Linked DNA regions of Azospirillum brasilense. The protein of the gene in region 2 interacts with the protein of the main gene of each other region in a pairwise test. Links are inferred from orthologs where the notes say so. Each region holds a gene or a part of one and is shown on either strand. Other genes may lie near its edges.

Region 1 (9,616 bases), on a different replicon or contig from region 2:
GACCCGGTGGATGACGTCCGGACCGTGGCGCAGAAGCGCCGCGCCGGACTGCCCGCCACCGGCGACCTGATCCCCGACTGACGCCCCCGGACCCCCCGACTGACCGGAACAAGGAGCACCGAATGCGCGAGCGCGCCCGCGATCCGAACGAGCCGATCGAACTGGAAGACCGCCCCGCCTTCGAGGAGGGCCAGAAGGTCCGCGCCCTTCGCGACGTGCGCAACGACGGCACCTATCCCGGACGCCCGATGGGCGACTTCCTCATCCGCACCGGGGACATCGGCTATGTGAAGTCGATCGGTACCTACTTGCAGATGTATTACATCTACGGCGTCGATTTTTACGAGAAGCGCATCATCGTCGGCATGCGCGCCAAGGAACTCGAACTGGTCGACGCCCGCTGCAACGACCCGCAATGACCGTCATGCCCAAGGAGCACCCGATGAGCGACGCCGTCACCGAAGCGAAGAAGCCCGGCTTCATCCCGCCCCGCGAACCGCTCTACGACTGGGGCCTGATGGTCACCGCCGCGGTGGACCTCCACAACGACGGCAGCCACCCCAACGCCGAGGACGGCGCGCTGCTCGCCCCGAAAGGCACGCCCGGCACCATCGTGCGCATCGGCCACGCCGAGGGCACGCAGATCCCCGTCTATCTGGTGGAGTTCCCGGCCGGCGTCGTCGTCGGCTGCCTGGAGGAGGAGATCACGCCCGCCGACGGCCGCCGCCGCGGCGTCCCCGGCGTGATGGACTGACCGCCCGCTCCGTGCCACGGCCTGCGATGGACCCATGATCTATCTCGACAACAACGCGACGACCCCGCTGGCGCCCGAGGTGCGGGAGGCGATGTTGCCGCATCTCTCCGGGGAGTTCGGCAACCCCTCCAGCCCGCACGCCGCCGGCATGGCCGCCAAGCGGGCGGTGGGCGAGGCGCGCGCCCAGGTGGCGGCGCTGGTCGGCGCGAAGGCGGCGGACATCCTCTTCACCGCCAGCGCGACGGAGGCCAACCACACCGCCCTGCTCGGCACGCTGCGGGCCGTCGCCGCGGAGCGTCCGGAGCGCCGCCACCTCGTCACCACGGCGGTCGAGCACCCTTCCACGCTCATGCTGGCGGAGGATCTGGAGCGGCAAGGCTGGCGGGTCACCGTCCTGCCGGTGGACGGCACCGGCACCATCGCGCTCGCTGACCTGCGCGACACGGTGACGGCGGAGACGGCTCTGGTCTCCGTCATGTGGGCGAACAACGAGACCGGGGCGATCCAGCCGGTCGCCGCCGCCGCCGACATCGCCCAGGCGCGCGGCGCCCTGTTCCACACCGACGCGGTGCAGGCCGCCGGCCGGCTGCCCATCCGGGTGGACGCGGTGAACGCCGACCTGCTGACCCTGTCCGCCCACAAGATGCACGGGCCGAAGGGCATCGGCGCCCTCTTCATCCGCAAGGGCGTGCCCTTCGCCCCGCTGATCCACGGCCATCAGGAGCGCCACCGCCGCGGCGGGACCGAGAATGTGCCGGCCATCGTCGGTTTCGGCGCCGCCGCCGGCCGCGCCGCCGCCACGGTGGCGGAGGCCGGCGGTCTGGCGATCCTGCGCGACCGGCTGGAGCGCGGCGTGCTCGCCGCCTGGCCGGGCAGCCGGATCAACGGCGAGGGGGCGGACCGCCTGTCCAACACCAGCAACATCCGCTTCGCCGACCCGCAGGGCCGCCCGCTGGACGCGGAGGAGCTGCTGATGCGCCTCGACCGCGCCGGTATCGCCGTCTCCATGGGGGCGGCCTGCGCGTCCGGCGGCAACGAACCGAGCCACGTCCTGACCGCCATGGGCCTGAGCCCGGCGGAGGCCGCGGCCAGCCTGCGCTTCTCCCTCAGCCGCTACAGCACGGCGGAGGAGGTGGAATCGGTCCTCAACGAGTTTCCCGCGCTGTACGCGCGGATCGCGGCCTGACCAGAGAACAGCCAAACACACGACGACTGGAGAGTGACATGAAGGTGATGGTGCGCAAGGCCGGTGAGCAATACACGATCTACGTCGCCAAGAAGGACCTGGAGGAGCCCATCACGGAGATGGAGAAGCCGGGCCTGTGGGGCGGCTGGGTCAAGGTCGCCAACGGCTGGACGCTCGACCTGCCGGAGATGCCGGCGGACACCCGCCTGCCCATCACCGTCGAAGCCAAGAAGCGCGGCGCGGAGTGACCGCCATGGCCCTGTCCCCGGAACGGATCGACGCCATCGCCGCCATGGCCGGCGGCCTCTTCGCGGACGGCACCCGGCTCGACGCCGTGGTCCGCGCCGTGCGCGAGGCGAACCCGGACCTGTCCAACGTCACCGGGGCGCACGCCGCGGTGATGGCGGAGGACGCCTTCCGGGAGGAGCCCGGCTTCAACCTCTACCTCGTGGACGGTTCCAACCATTGCTGGCTCATCACCAACAAGCCGGAGACGGCGACCGGCGTGGTGATCGCGCAGCGGGACGAGGACGACTGAATGAGGATCGCGGAATGACGATGCCCGAAGACGATGCCGTCGCGGACGACGCGGAGCTTGGCGACTACATCCCGCTGATCGATCCTGACATGTCCGAGGCCGAGGTGGCGGTCATCGGCCGAATCCTCACCTCCGGCAGCCTGAGCGACGGGCGGATGACGGAAGGGTTCGAGGAAGCCTTCGCCGCCTGGCTCGGCCGCGCCCACGCGGTCGCGGTGTCCAGCGGCACCATCGCCACGCTGATGGTTCTGAAAGCCTACGGCATCGGATCGGGGGACGAGGTGCTCTGCTCCCCCTTCGGCTGGCATCAGGTGCAGCACGCCATCGCGCTGGCCGGGGCGGAGCCGGTCTTCGTCGACATCGACTACTGGCAGCACACCATCAACCCGGCGAAGGCCGAGGCCAAGATAACGCCGCGGACCAAGGCCATCCTGGCCGGCAACGTCAACGGCCACCCCGCCCACTGGGACGAGCTGCGCGCGCTCGCCACCGACAAGGGGCTGATCCTGATCGAGGATTCGACCGAGGCCATCGGCTCCTCCTACAAGGGGAAGCTGGTCGGCAGCTTCGGCGATTGCGCCGTCTTCGACTTTTCCGAACCCGGCGTGCTGGTGACCGGCGAAGGCGGGATGATCGTCACCGACGACCGCAACCTCGCCCACCAGCTCCGCTACCTGCGCCGGCGCGAGGCGGAGCACCGCAACACGGTGGTCATCACCCGCACCATCCCCTTTCAGGCGGGGATGAGCAACATCACCGCCGCGCTCGGCCTCGTCCAGTTGAAGCGCCTGCCGGAGATCCTGGCGAAGCGCCGGGAGGTGGTCGGCTTCTACGAGGCGGCCATGGCCAGTTTCGAGGGCATCAAGCCGCCCTACAAGGGGCCGGGCGCCGACGACGTGCACCCGATGGTCTACGCCGTCCACCTCGGCACCCGCTTCACCGCGTCGGGGCGCAAGGCGGTGCTGGAGGATCTGGCGACGCACGAGGTCGAGGCGTCGGACTACGGGCAGGCGCTCTACACCCAGCAATATTACCAGGAGCGCGGCGCCAGCCGGGCCGACTGCCCGGTCTGCCAGAAGACGGTCGACCGCGTGCTGGCCCTGCCGCTGCACCACAAGGTCACCGCCGACGAGGTGCAGTTCATCGTGGACACGCTGAAGGACGCCACCGTCAACACGGGGGCGGGCGCGGCGATCTATTTGTAAGCAATTTTCCCTCCCCTGCGAAGCGGGGGAGGGTCAGGGAGGGGGCAAGCGTTCCCACCACGCCACCCAGCCGAACGGGGTTAGCATGACCGACACCGCCGTCCTCGACAGCACGGACACCAGCACGGACACCGACACCATCATCGCGGACATCGCCACGGCGCTGAAGGCGCGGGGCGTGGTGCCCTATCTCGGGCCGGGCGCCTTCGCGCTGCTGCCGGAGGCCGACTGCCCGATCCCGCGCAATTCGCTGGAACTGGCGCAGCGGCTGAACGCCAAGGTCGCCGCACCGGGCCGCATCCGCAGCCAGTTGACCGCCGTCGCCCAGTTCATCGAATCGCGCCGCCACCGCAAGACGCTGGACGGCATCCTGAACGAGATCTTCAAGCGCGAGGTTCCGGCGACACCGGTTCACGCGTGGCTGGCCGCCCTGCCCGCCCCGCCGATGATCGTCGATGTCTGGTACGACAACACGCTGGAAAGCCTGCTGACCGCCGATGCGGGGCGGAGCTGGGGCCAGATCCAGGGCCTGTCCCACCCGCAGGGCGTCGGCGAATGGGTGAAGTACTACGCACCGGAGGGCACGGAGGTCGAGGCCGCCGCGGCGTCGGGCTGGGAAACCCTGCTCTACAAGCCGTCGGGAAGCGCCACCCCGGCGGGGAACTACCTGATTTCCGACAGCGACTTTGTCGAGATCCTGACGGAGATCGACATCCAGACGCCGATTCCCGCCGTCGTGCAGGAACGCCGCAAGGACAGGAGCTTCCTCTATCTCGGTTGCCGCTTCGACCAGGAAATCCAGCGCACCTTCGCCCGCCAGATCGCCAAGCGGTCGTCGGACAGGCACTGGGCGGTGATCGAGGGCGAGCTGTCGAAGAACGAGGCCCGCTTCCTGGAGCTGCAGAACATCACCCGCATCGACTTGCCCTTGGACGAGGCCGTCCGGCGGATCAGCGAAGCGATGGGGGGCAATTAAAGCGAGCGCGTCGCGAAGCTCCCCTCTCCCCTCCGGGGAGAGGGTAGCCCGGAGGGCCGGGTGAGGGGGTTGCGCGTGGCGGATCGTCCGGCACATGCGCACCCCCCTCACCCTAACCCTCTCCCCGGAGGGGAGAGGGGACATCGAGAGGGACCATCTGACCCCTTACGCCGCGACCGGAGTCGCCAGGGCGTCGATCTCCAGCTGGGCGGCGGCCAGCGCCTTGGCGCGGGCGTCCGGACCCATGCCGACGCCCTCGGCGCGGATCACCGTCACGTCGGTGACGCCCAGGAAGCCCAGCACCGTGCGCAGGAAGGCCTCCTGATGGTCCAGCGCGCTCATCGCGGCGTTGGTCGAGTAGACGCCGCCGCGCGTCGAGGCGATGTAGACCTTCTTGCCGCCGGCCAGACCGACCGGGCCGGTCTCGGTGTAGCGGAAGGTGCGGCCGGCCTGGGCGATGCGGTCGATCCAGGCCTTGAGCTGGGTCGGGACCGTGAAGTTGTACATCGGGGCGCCGATCACCACGACGTCGGCGGCCAGGAACTCATCGACCAGCGCGTCGGTCAGGGCCAGCTCCTCCTGCTGGCGGGCGGTCAGGCCTTCCAGGTTGCGGAACTTCACAACCTGCATCAGCTCGCCGGTCAGGTGATCCGGCGGAGCGACGGTCAGGTCGCGGACGGACACCTCGGCGTCCGGCGTCGCCTGGCGCAGCGCCGCGACGATCGAGGCGGTGAGCTGGCGCGAAACGGAGGCGTCGCCCAGCGGGCTGGAGTCGATGCGAAGGATCTTCATGGTCACGTCTTCCTGTCCGGGAAGCGGGGCGCCGGTTCGGCACCGTCACCGCTTCGGTTTGTCTCGGAAGTGACCATAAGCCCGCTTACGCCAATCGATTGAGCCCCGATTTCGCCAATCTTCGTTGCACGGATTGGAACAATCCCCGGTCAGCGCACCCGATTGCCGCCCTTGAACACGACCATCTCGCCGCCTTTCATGACGGTCCAGTTCTCGTCGCGGGTCAGGGGGCGGGTGGCGACGACCGTCACCACGTCGTTGGGCGTCGTCTCCTTGGCGAAGTCGACGCTCATGTCCTCGTCGATCAGCGTCGCCGGACCGAAGGGAGCCTTGCGGGTCAGCCAGGCGAGGTTGGTCGCGCAGTGGCACCACAGGTACCGCCCGTCGCTGAGCAGCATGTTGAAGACGCCCAGCGTGCCGAGGTCGGTGGCGAGGTCGCGGATCAGCCGCATCAGCGCGCCGTTGCTCTTGGGCGGTTCCGGATACTGCATGCGGATCTGGTCGAGCAGCCAGCAGAAGGCGTGCTCGCTGTCCGTCGTCCCGACCGGCTCGTAGAAGGTCAGCGTCCGTTCCTTGATGCCCTTGAGCTGGCCGTTGTGGGCGAAGGTCCAGACGCGGCCCCACAGCTCCCGCGTGAAGGGGTGGGTGTTCTCCAGCGACACCCGGCCGCGGTTGGCGCGGCGGATGTGGGAGATCACCACGCAGGACTTGATGGAATAGCTGCTGACCAGCCGCGCGATCTCCGACTCGCAGCTCGGCGCCGGGTCGTGGAAGGTGCGGCAGCCCTTCCCCTCGTAAAAGGCGATTCCCCAGCCGTCGCGGTGCGGACCGGTCTGCCCGCCGCGGCGCATCAGGCCGCGAAAGCTGAAGCAGATGTCCGTGGGCACGTTGGCGCTCATGCCCAGGAGTTCGCACATGGATCGGCCCCCATCGCTGAAATGTCGGGTTTCAAACAGGACGGGGGCAAACCTACGACAGTCAGGGTTGTCCCGTCACCCCTTTGCGGGTGGTGGGCAGGGCGGCATCCCGGCGCGGGCACAGCCTTCCAGCTTGCCCTCCGGCGCTCCGGCGGCCAGCCCGATCCAGGCGTCCACCCGTTCCGCCTCGAAGCCGCAGTCGCGGCGGTCGCCCACCTGCATCAGCGGGCGGCGGATCAGCAGCGGCGTCTTCAGCATCAGCGCCAGGGCGGCGGCCTCGTCCAGCGCGTCCGGATCGACCTCCCCGCTCTTTACCGCCGGGGCGCTTCGGTTGAACCACTCGGCCACCGGGCGGTCGCCGAAGAAGGGGCGCAGGCGGTCCGCCGTCCAGGGCTCGGACAGCAGGTCGCGGGCGTGGACGGTGTGCCCGGCCTCCGCCAGCAGGGCCTTCTGGCGGTTGTTGCCGGCGCAGCCGGGCTTTTCGAAGAAGATCACGTCGGCCATGGTCGCAGTCACCCCTGCTTGAGCGCCGGGGAGCGGGCGAGCAGCCCGTCCACCTGGGCGCAGATTTCGTTGTAGACGTCGCGGTCGAGCTTGCGCAGCCAGCGCGGCGGGATGGTCTCCACCCCGTAGGTGGCGCCGGCCAGCATGCCGGCGATGGCGCCGGTGGTGTCGGCGTCGCCGCCCTGGTTGACGGTCTCGACGACGCAGGATTCCACGGAATCGGTCTGGAAATAATAGTGCATGACCGTCTGCATTGTATCGACGATGTAGGCGGTGGCGAGGCCGCGGTAGGGCTGGAACTTGAATTGCCGGTGCTGCGCGATGAGCTTGTTCGATTCGTCGCGCACGTCGCGCACGCTGCCGCCCAGCACCAGACGGCGGACCATATGGCCGAGCGTCAGGGTCGCCGCGTCGGACATCGCGTTGCAATGGGTGATGTGCGCCTGCTCCACCGTCCAGCGCTCGAAGGCCGCGTCGTCGCCCAGCGTCGCCAGGGCGACCGGCAGGTTGCGCATCGCCGCCCCGTTGCCGGCGTGATACTCGCTCTCCGGCTCCGACAGGGTGCCGTGCATGATGAAGCGGCGGATGCCGCGCCGTGTCGTGTCCCCGACATCGACGGGAACGCCCTTCAACCAGACGGCGAACTCCTCCGCGGCGCGGCGGGCGTCCCATTCCGGGGCGGCCAGGATGGCGCGGCCGAGATGGATCGACATCTCGGTGTCGTCGGTCACCTGCCCGGCGGGCAGCTTGAGCCAGCCGCCGCCCTTGATGTGCTTGTGCACGCCGTATTGGTGGGCGATCTCGCCCTTTGTCAGAAACTCGACGGTGGCGCCCAGCGCGTCGCCGCAGGCCAGCCCGAGATAGGCGCCCAGCGCGCGTGAGCGGATGGAATGGTCAGTCATGGGCCGGATCTGTCCCGTGATCGGTTGTCAGAGAAGCGACACCCCCACCCTATAGTCCCCGCCGACGACCAGATACTCGCCCTCTCCCTTGAAGGGGTAGCGGGGCAGGATGTCGCGGAAGAAGACCACCTTGGTGAGCGGCACCCAGGTTTCGAGGATGTAGTCCCCGAACTGGCCGGCGATGTCGCGCTCGATGGAAAAGGAGCTGAGGTTGTTGAGGCGCAGGACCGCCGTGCGCTTGTCGGGGCGCGCGACGATGTGGTGCTCCTCGAAATCGTTGACGCCGCGGTAGAGCCGGATGTGGCTGGCGCGGGACGGCATCGGCGCGTCCGGCCAGCCGCGGCGCATCCACCACTGGCAATACTCGTACAGCAGGTCGAGCTGCAGGTTGATGTTGTTGTTGTGGAAGCGGGTGGCGACCTTTTCCTCGCCGTAGGTCCGCCACGCGTCGGAGGCGAAACGGAGGATCGGTTCCTTGTGATAGGTGGGCAGCAGGCCGAACCGGCTCTCCACCCAGCCTTTCAGCACAGCCCCCTCGGCGTTGTTGCTGTCGAACAGCCACCCCTTCAGCAGGCGCAGGTAGCTGGCGCGGTAGCGCCGCCGCCCGTCCGTGCCCTCGGCGCCGGAAAAGTCCGGGTTCAGCCCGAAGGTGAAGGCCATGTAGTGCTGGAAGATGTCGGCGGCGATCAGGCTGTCCGGGCTCTCGTCCAGCGCCTCGAACAGCACGGCGTGTTCGCTGCGCGTGCCGCCGATGCGCAGGCGCCGCGGCTCGTCGTTGAAGGACTCCGCGCACAGCGCGTCCGCCGTCACGTTCAGCAGGTTGGTGCGATGCGCCTTCAGCGCCAGCGGCGAATCCGGATCGATCAGCCGCCCCCGCGCATCCCTCAAGCCGCCGCTCGCCGAACCGTCCGCCATGACATTCCCGAAATCCACAATTCTTTCATGGATACAGCGAACCGGCGCATCCGCCAAGGGTCCGCGTCACCGCGGAGCGGGGCCGTCCGACCCGCAATACATTTCGAATTCAAAAACAATTCGATTAAACAGCCGAAACAACTTTTGGCTTACTCCAAATATCCGAAAAATATCCGTTTGAACGGATGATGAGACGACCCCATAGTTGAACGAACAGGATTCAGTGCGTTGCAAGACGAGGCAAGGCCATGTGGCCGATGAAGCGAAAGGAACAGGAGACGCGCAACCGGGCGGCACAGCCCCCGCGCGTTCTTCTTCCTTCCGCCGTCTCGGAAAAGATGCCGATGCGTTCGGGACGGGCGCCGATTCCGCTGCGCGGCGCCAGGGAGGCCCGCGACGCCGTGACGCTCGCCCGGCTGCTGCGCGGCACCATCACCCCACTGCGCGGCGACGAGGTGCTGGCCCTGTTGGAGCCCCACCGCCCGCGTCTGGTGCCCAAGCCGGTCAACCCGCTGGGCGCCATGCTCGGCCAGCCGCAGGGCCGCCTTCTGGAGGCGCTGCTGCGCCCCACCGCGCCGATCATCCTGGACGTTCTGCTGCCACGCCTGCGCGACCATCTGATCGACCGCGTCGTCCACAACAAGGGCGCCGCCGAGGATGGGCTGCCCGGCGCGCTGGAGGCGGCCACCGCCCTGCGTGCCCTGGTCGCCCTGCTGCGCGGGGCCGGCCGCGGCGCCGTGCTGTCGGTGGTCTCGGCCATCGAGGCGGACGCCCGCGCCGACGCCGACCGGCTGGTCCGCGGCGAGGCGCCGACGGCGAGCACGGAGGACGACCCGGCCGGCGTCACCGCCGGCGCCATGGACAGCCTCGCCCACGCCCTGCTGCGCTTCGAGGCGCGGCGGCTGATGCTGGAGACGCTGGGCGCCA
Region 2 (9,513 bases):
TGATGCCGAGGCGGCAGCCGCGATGGCCGAGCATCGGGTTGGCCTCGTGGAGCTGCACCACGCGGTGGTTCACCTTGAGCTGGTCGGTGCCGGTGGCCTTGGCGACCTCCGCCATCTCCGCCTCGGTGTTGGGCAGGAACTCGTGCAGCGGCGGGTCGAGCAGGCGGATGGTCACCGGCAGGCCCGACATGATCGTGAACAGCTCGGCGAAGTCCTTCTTCTGGAAGGGCTCCAGCTTGGCGAGCGCGGCGCGGCGGCCGGCCTCGGTCTCCGCCAGGATCATCTCGCGCACCGCCAGGATGCGGTCCGGGTCGAAGAACATGTGCTCGGTGCGCGACAGGCCGATGCCCTCCGCGCCGAACTTCCGCGCGGTGCGGGCGTCCAGCGGGGTCTCCGCGTTGGTGCGGATCTTCATGCGGCGCAGCGAATCGGCCCAGCCCATCAGCGTGGCGAAGTCGCCCGACAGCTCCGGCTGGATCGTCGGCACCTGGCCCAGCATCACCTCGCCGGTCGAGCCGTCGATGGTGACGATGTCGCCTTCCTTGATGGTGACGCCGCGGACCGACATGATCTTGGACTTGTAGTCCACGCGCAGGTCGCCGGCGCCCGACACGCAGGCGCGGCCCATGCCGCGGGCCACCACGGCGGCGTGGCTGGTCATGCCGCCGCGGGTGGTCAGGATGCCGCGGGCGGCGTGCATGCCGTGGATGTCCTCAGGCGAGGTCTCCACGCGGCAGAGGATGACCGCCTCGCCCTGGCCGGCCAGGGTCTCCGCCTCGTCGGCGGTGAAGACGACCTTGCCCGAGGCCGCACCCGGCGACGCCGGCAGGCCCTTGGCGATGACCTTGCGCTCCGCCTTCGGGTCGAGCGTCGGGTGGAGGAGCTGGTCGAGCGAGGCCGGGTCGATGCGGCGCACGGCCTCCGCCTTGTCGATCAGCCCTTCCTCGGCGAGATCGACGGCGATCTTCAGCGCCGCCGGGGCGGTGCGCTTGCCGTTGCGGGTCTGCAGCATGAACAGCTTGTTCTGCTGGACCGTGAACTCGATGTCCTGCATGTCGCGGTAGTGCTTCTCCAGCGTGAGGCGGACCTCGTTCAGCTGGTTGAAGACTTCCGGCATGACCTCTTCCATGGCGGGGAGGTCGGACTTGTTGGCCTCCTTGCCGGCGATGGTCAGGTGCTGCGGCGTGCGGATGCCGGCCACCACGTCCTCGCCCTGGGCGTTGACGAGGTATTCGCCGTAGAAGGCGTTCTCGCCGGTGGACGGGTTGCGGGTGAAGGCCACGCCGGTGGCGCAGTCGTTGCCCATGTTGCCGAACACCATGCACTGCACGTTGACGGCGGTGCCCCAGTCGGCGGGGATGTCGTGCAGCTTGCGGTAGGTGATGGCGCGGGCGTTCATCCAGGAACCGAACACGGCGCCGACGGCGCCCCACAGCTGCTCCTGAACGTCCTGCGGGAAGGGCTTGCCGAGCTCGTGCTCGACGGCCTTCTTGTAGTCCTCGATGACGGCCTGCCAGTCGGCGGCGCTCAGGTCGGTGTCGAGGTTGTGGTTCTTGTCGCGCTTGTGGTTGTCCAGGATCTCCTCGAAGTGGTGGTGGTCAACGTCCAGCACCACGTTCGAGTACATCTGGATGAAGCGGCGGTAGCTGTCGTAGGCGAATCGGGCGTCGCCCGAGCGCTTGGCGAGGCCGGCGGCGGTCGCGTCGTTCAGCCCGAGATTCAGCACCGTGTCCATCATGCCCGGCATGGAGGCGCGGGCGCCGGAGCGCACCGAGACCAGCAGCGGGTTGGCCGGATCGCCGAAGGTGGCGCCCATGGCCTGCTCCAGCCGCTTCACCGCGCCTTCCACCTGGGCCTTCAGCTCCGGCGGATAGTTGCGGCCGTTGGCATAGAAATAGGTGCAGACCTCGGTTGTGATGGTGAAACCCGGAGGAACCGGGAGGCCCAGATTGGCCATCTCGGCCAGGTTGGCTCCCTTGCCGCCGAGCAGGTTCTTCATGTCCGCCCGGCCTTCGGTGGCATCGGCACCGAAGCTGTACACCCACTTGTTCTCGCCCTGGCTCGCCATCGTGAAATCCTCGTTCACCTCTATGGTCGTCCGGCCGTCGGCTGTGCGGGGAACCGGTGAAGATCCGTCCTGCGAACGGGTGTCCTTCTGGTATGACCGCGCAACCGCATCCGATGGAGCCCCTTCTAGCCCCCCGCGGAAGGAGAACACAAGACGATCCGTTGCATAGCGTGAGCGCGACGGTGCTGATCCCATTTATGCCACGGCGCGCAAAGGGGGGATGCCGGACGGAAAACTACCCCTTATCCCTTGCGCGAAAAGGGAAATCCGCCGCGGCCCTCACGGGCCGCGGGCCAGATCGAGGACGGCGTCGGTGGCAGGCGGCGGCGGCCGTTCGCGGTCGGCGCCGCGGCGGCTGCGGAAGGTCCGGAAGGCGATGGCCATCCAGGTGCCGTGGAAGACCACGCCGCAGAGCAGGACGATCTCCCCCGCCACCGGCCCGATGGTCGCCCGCGCGAACAGCTCGTCCAGGCTCGACAGCGGGACCGGGTGGATCATCAGCTTGCCCAGATAGGCCACCACCTGGATGAGGAAGATCCAGCCGTAGTTCCGCCGCAGCCGGCGGCCCACCGCCTCCAGGTAGGTGATGTGCAGGTTGGGGTGCTGGTAGTCCTGGAACAGCGTCTCGTTCCAGCCCCGGGCGAACTGGTCGCCCTGGCCGCGCAGGATGGGGCCGAGGAAGTACAGCTCCAGCACATGGGCGCGGATTCGCCAGAAGTCGAAGAAGCGGTAGCGCCGCGCCTCGATGTAGAGGAACACGGCGACCAGAAGCCCCACCAGCACCAGCGGCAGGGGGGAGGCGGTGGCGCTGCTGAAGGTCAGCGACAGGGCGATCCCGGTGGTGACCACCGCCCAGTTGGTGGTGGCGTCCAGCCGCGTCCGCCAGACGGTGCTGCGGTAGATCTCGGCCCTGTAGAGATGCGACAGGGCCGTGACCTCGGCCGAGGTGTAGTGGGTCTTGGGTGCTTTGGCGGCGATGTTGTCCATGCTCGGCGTCCTCCCCTGGCTTTTCTTGGCGCAGGGGCCGGGGACGCCGGCGCGTCAGTGGGCGCCGCCGTCGGCCTCCAGCCCCAGCCGGTCGAACAGCCGCCGGTCGGCCTCATGCTCCGGGTTGCCGGTGGTCAGCAGCTTGTCCCCATAGAAGATGGAGTTCGCGCCGGCGTAGAAACAGAGCGCCTGCCCCTCGTCGCTGAGCGAGCGGCGGCCCGCCGACAGGCGGACATAGGAGCGCGGCATCAGGATGCGGGCGACGGCGATGGTGCGGATGAACTCGAAGGCGTCCAGCGCGTCGACGCCGCCCAGCGGGGTGCCGGCGACCGACACCAGCTTGTTGATCGGCACGCTCTCCGGCTGCGGCGACAGGTTCGCCAGGGTCTCCAGCAGGCCGGCGCGGTCCACACGGCTTTCCCCCAGCCCGACGATGCCGCCGGAGCAGACCTTCAGCCCGGCGTCGCGGACGTTGGCCAGCGTGTCCAGCCGGTCGCGGTAGCTGTGGGTGGAGACAATCTGCTCGTAGAACTCCTCCGACGTGTCGAGGTTGTGGTTGTAGTAGTCGAGCCCGGCGTCCTTCAGCGCGTCGGCCTGCGGGCGGGTCAGCATGCCCAGCGTCATGCAGGCCTCCAGACCCAGGTCCTTTACGTCGCGGACGATGTTCGCGAGCTTCTCGACGTCGCGGTCCTTCAGTTCGCGCCACGCCGCCCCCATGCAGAAGCGGCCGGCGCCCGCCTGCTTGGCCTTCTCCGCGGCGGCGCGCACCTGGGCGCGGTCGAGCAGCTTCTCCGCCCCGACGCCGGTGTCGTACTTCACGCTCTGCGCGCAGTACTTGCAGTCCTCCTGGCAGCCGCCGGTCTTGATGTTCAGCAGGGTGGAGAGCTGGACCTTGTTCGGGTCGTGGTGCTGGCGGTGCGTCTCGTGGGCGCGGTGCAGCAGCTCCATGAAGGGCAGCTCGAACAGGGCCAGGATGTCCTCGCGGGTCCAGCGCCGTGCGGTGGCGGGGGCGGCGGCAGTGGAATCCGCGGTCGGCATGGCGGTGTCGGGCATGGTCGGTCCTCGGGTGGAAAAGCGAATCAGAGAAGGGTGTCCGCGGCGTCACGGATCGCGGCGTAGGCGCGGTCCAGCTGCCCGTCCGTCACGCAGTAGGGCGGCAGCAGGTATATCACGGGGCCAAGGGGGCGCAGCAGCAATCCCCGCTCCAGGAAGAAGCGCTTCAGCGTCTGCCCGACCGCGGCGGTGTAGCCCTGCGCGTCGGTCACCTCGATGGCGGCGATGGTGCCCAGGACGCGCCCGCGCGACAGCTTGGGGTGGCTGGACAGCTCGGCGATGGCGGCGCGGTGCCGCGCCTCGATGCGCGCGAGGTTGGCGGCGGTCTCCGCCGACGTGGTCAGCTCCAGCGAGGCCAGCGCGGCGGCGCAGCCCAGCGGGTTGGCGGTGAAGCTGTGGCCATGGGCGAAGGCGCGGTCGAAGCCGGCGCCGAGGAACGCCTCGTAGATCGAAGCGCCGCAGGCGGTGACCGACAGCGGCAGGAAGCCGCCGGTCAGGCCCTTGGACAGGCAGATCAGGTCCGGAGCGACCCCGGCCTTCTGGCTGGCGAACAGGGCGCCGGTGCGGCCGAAGCCGGTCATCACCTCGTCGAAGATCACCAGACCGCCCGCCGCCCGCACCCGCGCCGCCATGGCGCGCAGGAACTCCGGACGGCAGAAGCGCATGCCGGACGCGCCCTGGACCAGCGGTTCGATGATGACGGCGACCATCTCCGCCCCGTTGGCGGCCAGCCAGCGGTCGAGCCAGTCCAGCGCCGCGGCCTCCTTGGCCTCGACCTCCGGGTCGCCGTCCCAGGTGGCGGGGTAGGGCATGCGGTCCACGGCGAACAGCAGCTCCTGGAACGGCGCGTAGAAACCGGAGCCGACCCCCGCCGCCATCGCGCCGAAGGTGTCGCCGTGGTAGCTGCCCTCGAAGGCGAGGAAGCGGCGGCGCTGGCCCTCGCCTTTGTTGCGCCAGTACTGCCAGGCGAGCTTCAGCGCCACCTCCACCGCGGTGGAGCCGTTGTCGGAGTAGAAGACGCGGTCGAGGCCGCCCGGCAGCGCCTCGGCCAGCCGGGCGGCGAGGCGGGCGGCGGGGCTGTGGGTGAAGTCGGCGAAGATCACCTGTTCCAGCCGGTGCGCCTGCTCCGCGATGGCCCCGGCGATGGCCGGGTGGGCGTGACCGTGCAGGTTCACCCACCAGGAGGAGATGAGGTCGAGGATCTCCCGCCCGTCCTCGGTGAACAGGCTGACCCCCTTGCCGTGGGTGACGGCCAGCGGTTCCGGTGCGGTCTGCGCCTGGGTGAAGGGGTGCCAGACGTGGCGCTGATCGAGAGAAACGGTATCGGTCATGGGAACACGCTGTCGAAGGACGGAATGAGGGACGCTGCCTCGGCGACGGATTCGGCGTCGAGCCGGGACAGGGTGGGGATTTCGGCCAGCACGCGGACCTTGCCGAACCGCTCGATGGCGGCGCGGTTGGCGGGGTTGGGCGGGCCGTTCAGCACCACCCCGGCCACCGCCAGCCCGCGCGCCCGCAGCGCCTCCAGGCTGAGCAGCGTGTGGTTGATGGTGCCGAGCGTGCTGCGCGCCACCAGCACCACCGGCAGGCCGAAGCGGGCGATCAGGTCGATGATGAAGACGTCTTCCGTCACCGGGACCAGCAGCCCGCCGGCCCCCTCCACCACCAGCGGGCGGTCGGTGGCGGGCAGGGCCAGGGCGCCGGCGTCGATGGCGACGCCCTCCAGCTCCGCCGCGGCGTGGGGGGACAGCGGTTCGGCCAGCGCGTAGGCCGGCGGATGCACGCGCTCCGCGGGCAGGGCGGCGAGGGCGGCGACGGTGGGCGTGTCGCCGGCCTCGTCCTTCAGGCCGGTTTGCAGGGGCTTCCAATAGGCGGCGTCCCAGGCCCGCGCGAGGCACGCGGACACCAGCGTTTTGCCGACGCCGGTGTCGGTGCCGGTGACGAACACCCCGCGGGGTTGGGCGCCGTCCTTGTGGAACAGGCCGTAGGCGATGTGATGGGTCATGGTCAGTCCTTCCGGCCGTTCCAGCCAACGCAGCACGCGGCGCAGGGCGCCCGGCGGCAGGGGACGGCGGCCCTCCGCCGGCAGATGGGCGCCGATGCCCTTCAGTTCGGCGAGGAACTCCAGCCCGTCGGCGTGACGGCGGAGCAGCCGCTCCTCCTCGACCGATCCGCTGCCCCCGGCGGGCCACAGCCGGTCGAGGTCATGGCGGGTGGGGTAGGCGGGAATCCCGGCCTCCAGCCCCAGCGCGTGATGGGCCTCCCGCCACTCACGGAAGCTGTCGGCGGCGAGCGTGGCGACGGCGATTCGCCCGCCCGGTGCCAGCAGCCCCACCCAGCGCGCCAGGGCGGCGGCGGGGTCGCGGAACCATTGCAGGGCGAGGCTGGACACGATCAGGTCGAAGGGGCCGTCGAGGTCCGGCTGTTCCCCGTCCACGATCAGGAACGCGGAATCGGTCGGGTCGTGCAGCGCGGCGCGGCAGCGCGCCAGCATGTCCGGCGACAGGTCGGTGAGCAGCCAGTCGGCCGGGCCGATGCGCTCGCGCAGGGCGCGGCTGAGGAAGCCGGTGCCGCAGCCGATCTCCAGCACGCGGGGGCGGGGCGGCAAGGGGAGGCGGGCGACGCGCTCCGCCAGACGCTCCGCCGCGATGCGCTGCACGGCGGCGTGCTCCTCGTAACGGGGGGCGGCCTTGCCGAAGGCGGCGGCGATGGCGGCCTTGCGCGGGTCGTCGGTCATGCCGCCAGCCCGGCGGCGAAGGCGGCGATCCGCTCCGCGCACCAGCCCGGCGCGGTCAGCGGCAGCAGGTGCCCGCCTTCGGGGTGCCATTCGACCGAAATTTCGTCGCATCCAATATCCCCTCTCCCCCCTGGGGAGAGGGTTAGGGTGAGGGGGGTGCGCCACTCCGGCACGTTCGGCAAATGCGTACCCCCCTCACCGGCCCTCCGGGCAGTCCTCTCCCCAGGGGGGAGAGGGTTAGCGTGGTCGCGAAACGCCTGTTCGGTCATGATCGGCGGTACGATGGGGTCCTGCCCGCCCGCCAGGACCAGCGCCGGGCCGGTGAGCGCATCGCGGGCGTCCCAATCGCGCAGCGCCCGCAGGGCGTCGCCCAGCCGAGCCGCATCAAGCCCTTCAGACAATGGAGCCTCAACGCCGCAGCGGCGCAGGAAGTCCCCGGTCACCGCCTCCGGCACGGCGTCGAAGCGCGCGATCATGCGGTCCAGCAGCCGGCGTGGCGTGGCGGGGGCGAAGCCGTCCCCTTCGGTGAAGCGGGGAAAGCCGTTGACCAGCACCAGCCCGTCCCAGGCGAAGGGCCGCTCGTGCAGCAGCCACAGCCCCCCGAAGGAATGGCCGACCGCGACGACGGGGCGCCCGGCGGGAATTTTGGGAAGAGACGGCGGGCCGTAGAAGCCCAGATCGACCGCCATGCTCTCCCCGTCCGCAAGGGCGTTCCGCACAGCGTCCCAGACGGTGGGACCGAATCCCCAGCCATGGACGAAGACGAACAGCGGCGCGGTCATTGCGGGTTGGGTCATGCCGTTGCCCAAGCGTCGGCCACCGCACCCGTCAGCGTCTCCAGGTCGGCGTCCGTGTGGGCGGCGGACAGGGCGAAGCGCAGGCGGCTGGTGCCCGGCGGCACGGTCGGTGGGCGGATGGCGATGCCCAGGATGCCGCGCTCTTCCAGCCGCCGGCTGAGGGCGAGCGCGTCCTCCTCCGAGCCGGTGATGGCCGGGACGATCTGCGTGCTCGACCCCGCCGTGGCGATGCCCAGCCCGTGGAAGGCGGCGCGCAGCCGCTCCGCCATGCCTTGGAGCCGGGCACGCTCCGCGTCCAGCGTCGGCACGAGGTCGAGCGCCGCGTCCATCGCTCCCAGCACGGCGGGAGGCAGGGCGGTGGCGTAGATCAGGCCGCCGCAGCGGTTCACCAGATAGTCGCAGAGTGCCCTGGACCCCGCCACATAGGCGCCGAAGCCGCCCAGCGCCTTGCTGAAGGTGCCCATGGCGAGGTCCACGCGCCCCTCGCCCAGCGCCGCCAGCCCCATCCCGCGCGGGCCGAGCACCCCGGTCGCGTGCGCCTCGTCGAGGAACAGGAAGGCGCCGTGCCGCTCCGCCAGAGCGGCCAGCGCCGGCACGTCGGCGCGGTCGCCGTCCATGCTGAAGACGCTCTCCGTCACGATGAAGCGCGCGCCCGGCTCGCCCGCGCGCTGGGCCAGCAGGGCTTCCAGATGGCCGAGGTCGTTGTGGCGGAAGCGGATCTGCCGCACCCCGGCGGCGGCGCAGCCATGGTGCAGGCTGGCGTGGTTCAGCCGGTCGGTGAAGACCAGCGCGTCGCCACCCAAAAGCTCCCGGTCGAACAGCGCCGGCAGGACCGCGGCGTTGGCCTGCCAGCCGGAATTGAACAGAAGCGCCGCCTCCGTGCCCTTCAGCCGGGCGAGCTTCGCCTCGACCTCCGCATGAAGCTCCAGCGTGCCGCAGACGAGGCGCGACGCCGTCGCTCCCGCCCCCCAGCGCCGCGCCCAGTCGCCGGCGCGCTCCACCAGCAGCGGATGGGAGGCGAGGCCGAGATAGTCGTTGCTGGAGAAATTCAGCAGCGTCCGCCCGTTGCGCCGGATGCGCCCCGCCCCCTCCGGGCGTACGGGCAGCAGATGGCGGCGCGCGTGGCGCCCGTCGAGGCGGTCGAGATGCTGGCGGAACAGCGGGTCGAGCAGGGACATGATGCGGGCGTGATAGCAGAGCGCGCCGCTGGGACGAAAGGCCCGAATAGCGCAGGTGCCCCGGCACCGCGGCGGCGCTAGACTGGCGCGGCCATGCCGTCCGATCCCGTCTTCCACGACCGTTCCGACACGCTGCCGTCCGAGCCCGGCGCCTATGCGCTGCTGATCGCGCTGGACCGTGCGCTGACCCTTCGCCTGCCCGGCAAGCCGGAAAAGGTGCTGGCGCCGGGCCGCTACCTCTATTGCGGCAGCGCGCGCGGGCCGGGTGGCCTGCGGGGTCGGGTCGGGCGCCATTTCCGCCGGGACAAGCCGGAGCGGTGGCACATTGACCGGCTGACCGCGGCGGGCCGGATGCTCGGCGCCTGGATCGTTCCCGGCGGGGACGAATGCGCCCTGGTCGCGGCGCTGTCCGGTCTGCCGATGCCGGTTCCCGGCTTCGGCAGCAGCGATTGCCGCCGTTGCGCCAGCCACCTGCTGCATTGGCCGGACGGAGCGTCGATTCCGCTGCCCGATGCGCCATTTTGAGGCTCCGGGCGCGGCCCGCGGCGGGAATTGAGGCGAATTGCTTGGTTTGACCATCCTCCGAGGGTTATAGTCCCCCGTGATCGGGAGGCGGGCATGAAGACATTGACCCACAGCCGCCGGGCCCACAATCGACGGGATGTCCTCCGGGCTTTCGGGGGCGCCTTCGGG

The links.
Region 1: the proteins of bioB (region 2) and D3869_RS11540 interact in binary tests that used the Escherichia coli proteins (3 or more experiments, as listed by UniProt). The link is inferred for Azospirillum brasilense from one-to-one orthologs.

Annotation. Positions count from the first base shown.
Region 1 is NZ_CP032345.1:2,407,992-2,417,607, reverse strand. Bases 4,485-7,421 are described here. They hold D3869_RS11540 (class II glutamine amidotransferase), read right to left. Parts: upstream 6,369-7,421; coding sequence 5,601-6,368; downstream 4,485-5,600. Other genes in these bases: draG (ADP-ribosyl-[dinitrogen reductase] hydrolase), read right to left, coding at 6,881-7,421; D3869_RS11535 (ArsC/Spx/MgsR family protein), read right to left, coding at 6,444-6,872; D3869_RS11545 (FMN-dependent NADH-azoreductase), read right to left, coding at 4,825-5,451; D3869_RS11550 (SIR2 family protein), read left to right, coding at 4,485-4,659. Outside these bases: D3869_RS11585 (4Fe4S-binding leucine-rich repeat protein), read left to right, coding at 1-81; D3869_RS11580 (nitrogen fixation protein NifZ), read left to right, coding at 123-419; D3869_RS11575 (nitrogen fixation protein NifZ), read left to right, coding at 443-754; D3869_RS11570 (cysteine desulfurase family protein), read left to right, coding at 789-1,940; putative nitrogen fixation protein NifT, read left to right, coding at 1,979-2,188; D3869_RS11560 (hypothetical protein), read left to right, coding at 2,194-2,478; D3869_RS11555 (DegT/DnrJ/EryC1/StrS family aminotransferase), read left to right, coding at 2,493-3,683; more of D3869_RS11550, read left to right, coding at 3,769-4,484; more of draG, read right to left, coding at 7,422-7,774; D3869_RS11525 (NAD(+)--dinitrogen-reductase ADP-D-ribosyltransferase), read right to left, coding at 7,802-8,689; D3869_RS11520 (hypothetical protein), read left to right, coding at 9,034-9,616.
Region 2 is NZ_CP032348.1:393,218-402,730, forward strand. The notes cover bases 2,110-4,943. They hold bioB (biotin synthase BioB), read right to left. Parts: upstream 4,109-4,943; coding sequence 3,110-4,108; downstream 2,110-3,109. Other genes in these bases: D3869_RS27755 (DUF2270 domain-containing protein), read right to left, coding at 2,348-3,055; bioA (adenosylmethionine--8-amino-7-oxononanoate transaminase), read right to left, coding at 4,135-4,943. Also shown: ppdK (pyruvate, phosphate dikinase), read right to left, coding at 1-2,068; more of bioA, read right to left, coding at 4,944-5,439; bioD (dethiobiotin synthase), read right to left, coding at 5,436-6,845; D3869_RS27775 (alpha/beta fold hydrolase), read right to left, coding at 6,842-7,642; bioF (8-amino-7-oxononanoate synthase), read right to left, coding at 7,639-8,820; D3869_RS27785 (GIY-YIG nuclease family protein), read left to right, coding at 8,914-9,345. UniProt on the Escherichia coli protein: Catalyzes the conversion of dethiobiotin (DTB) to biotin by the insertion of a sulfur atom into dethiobiotin via a radical-based mechanism.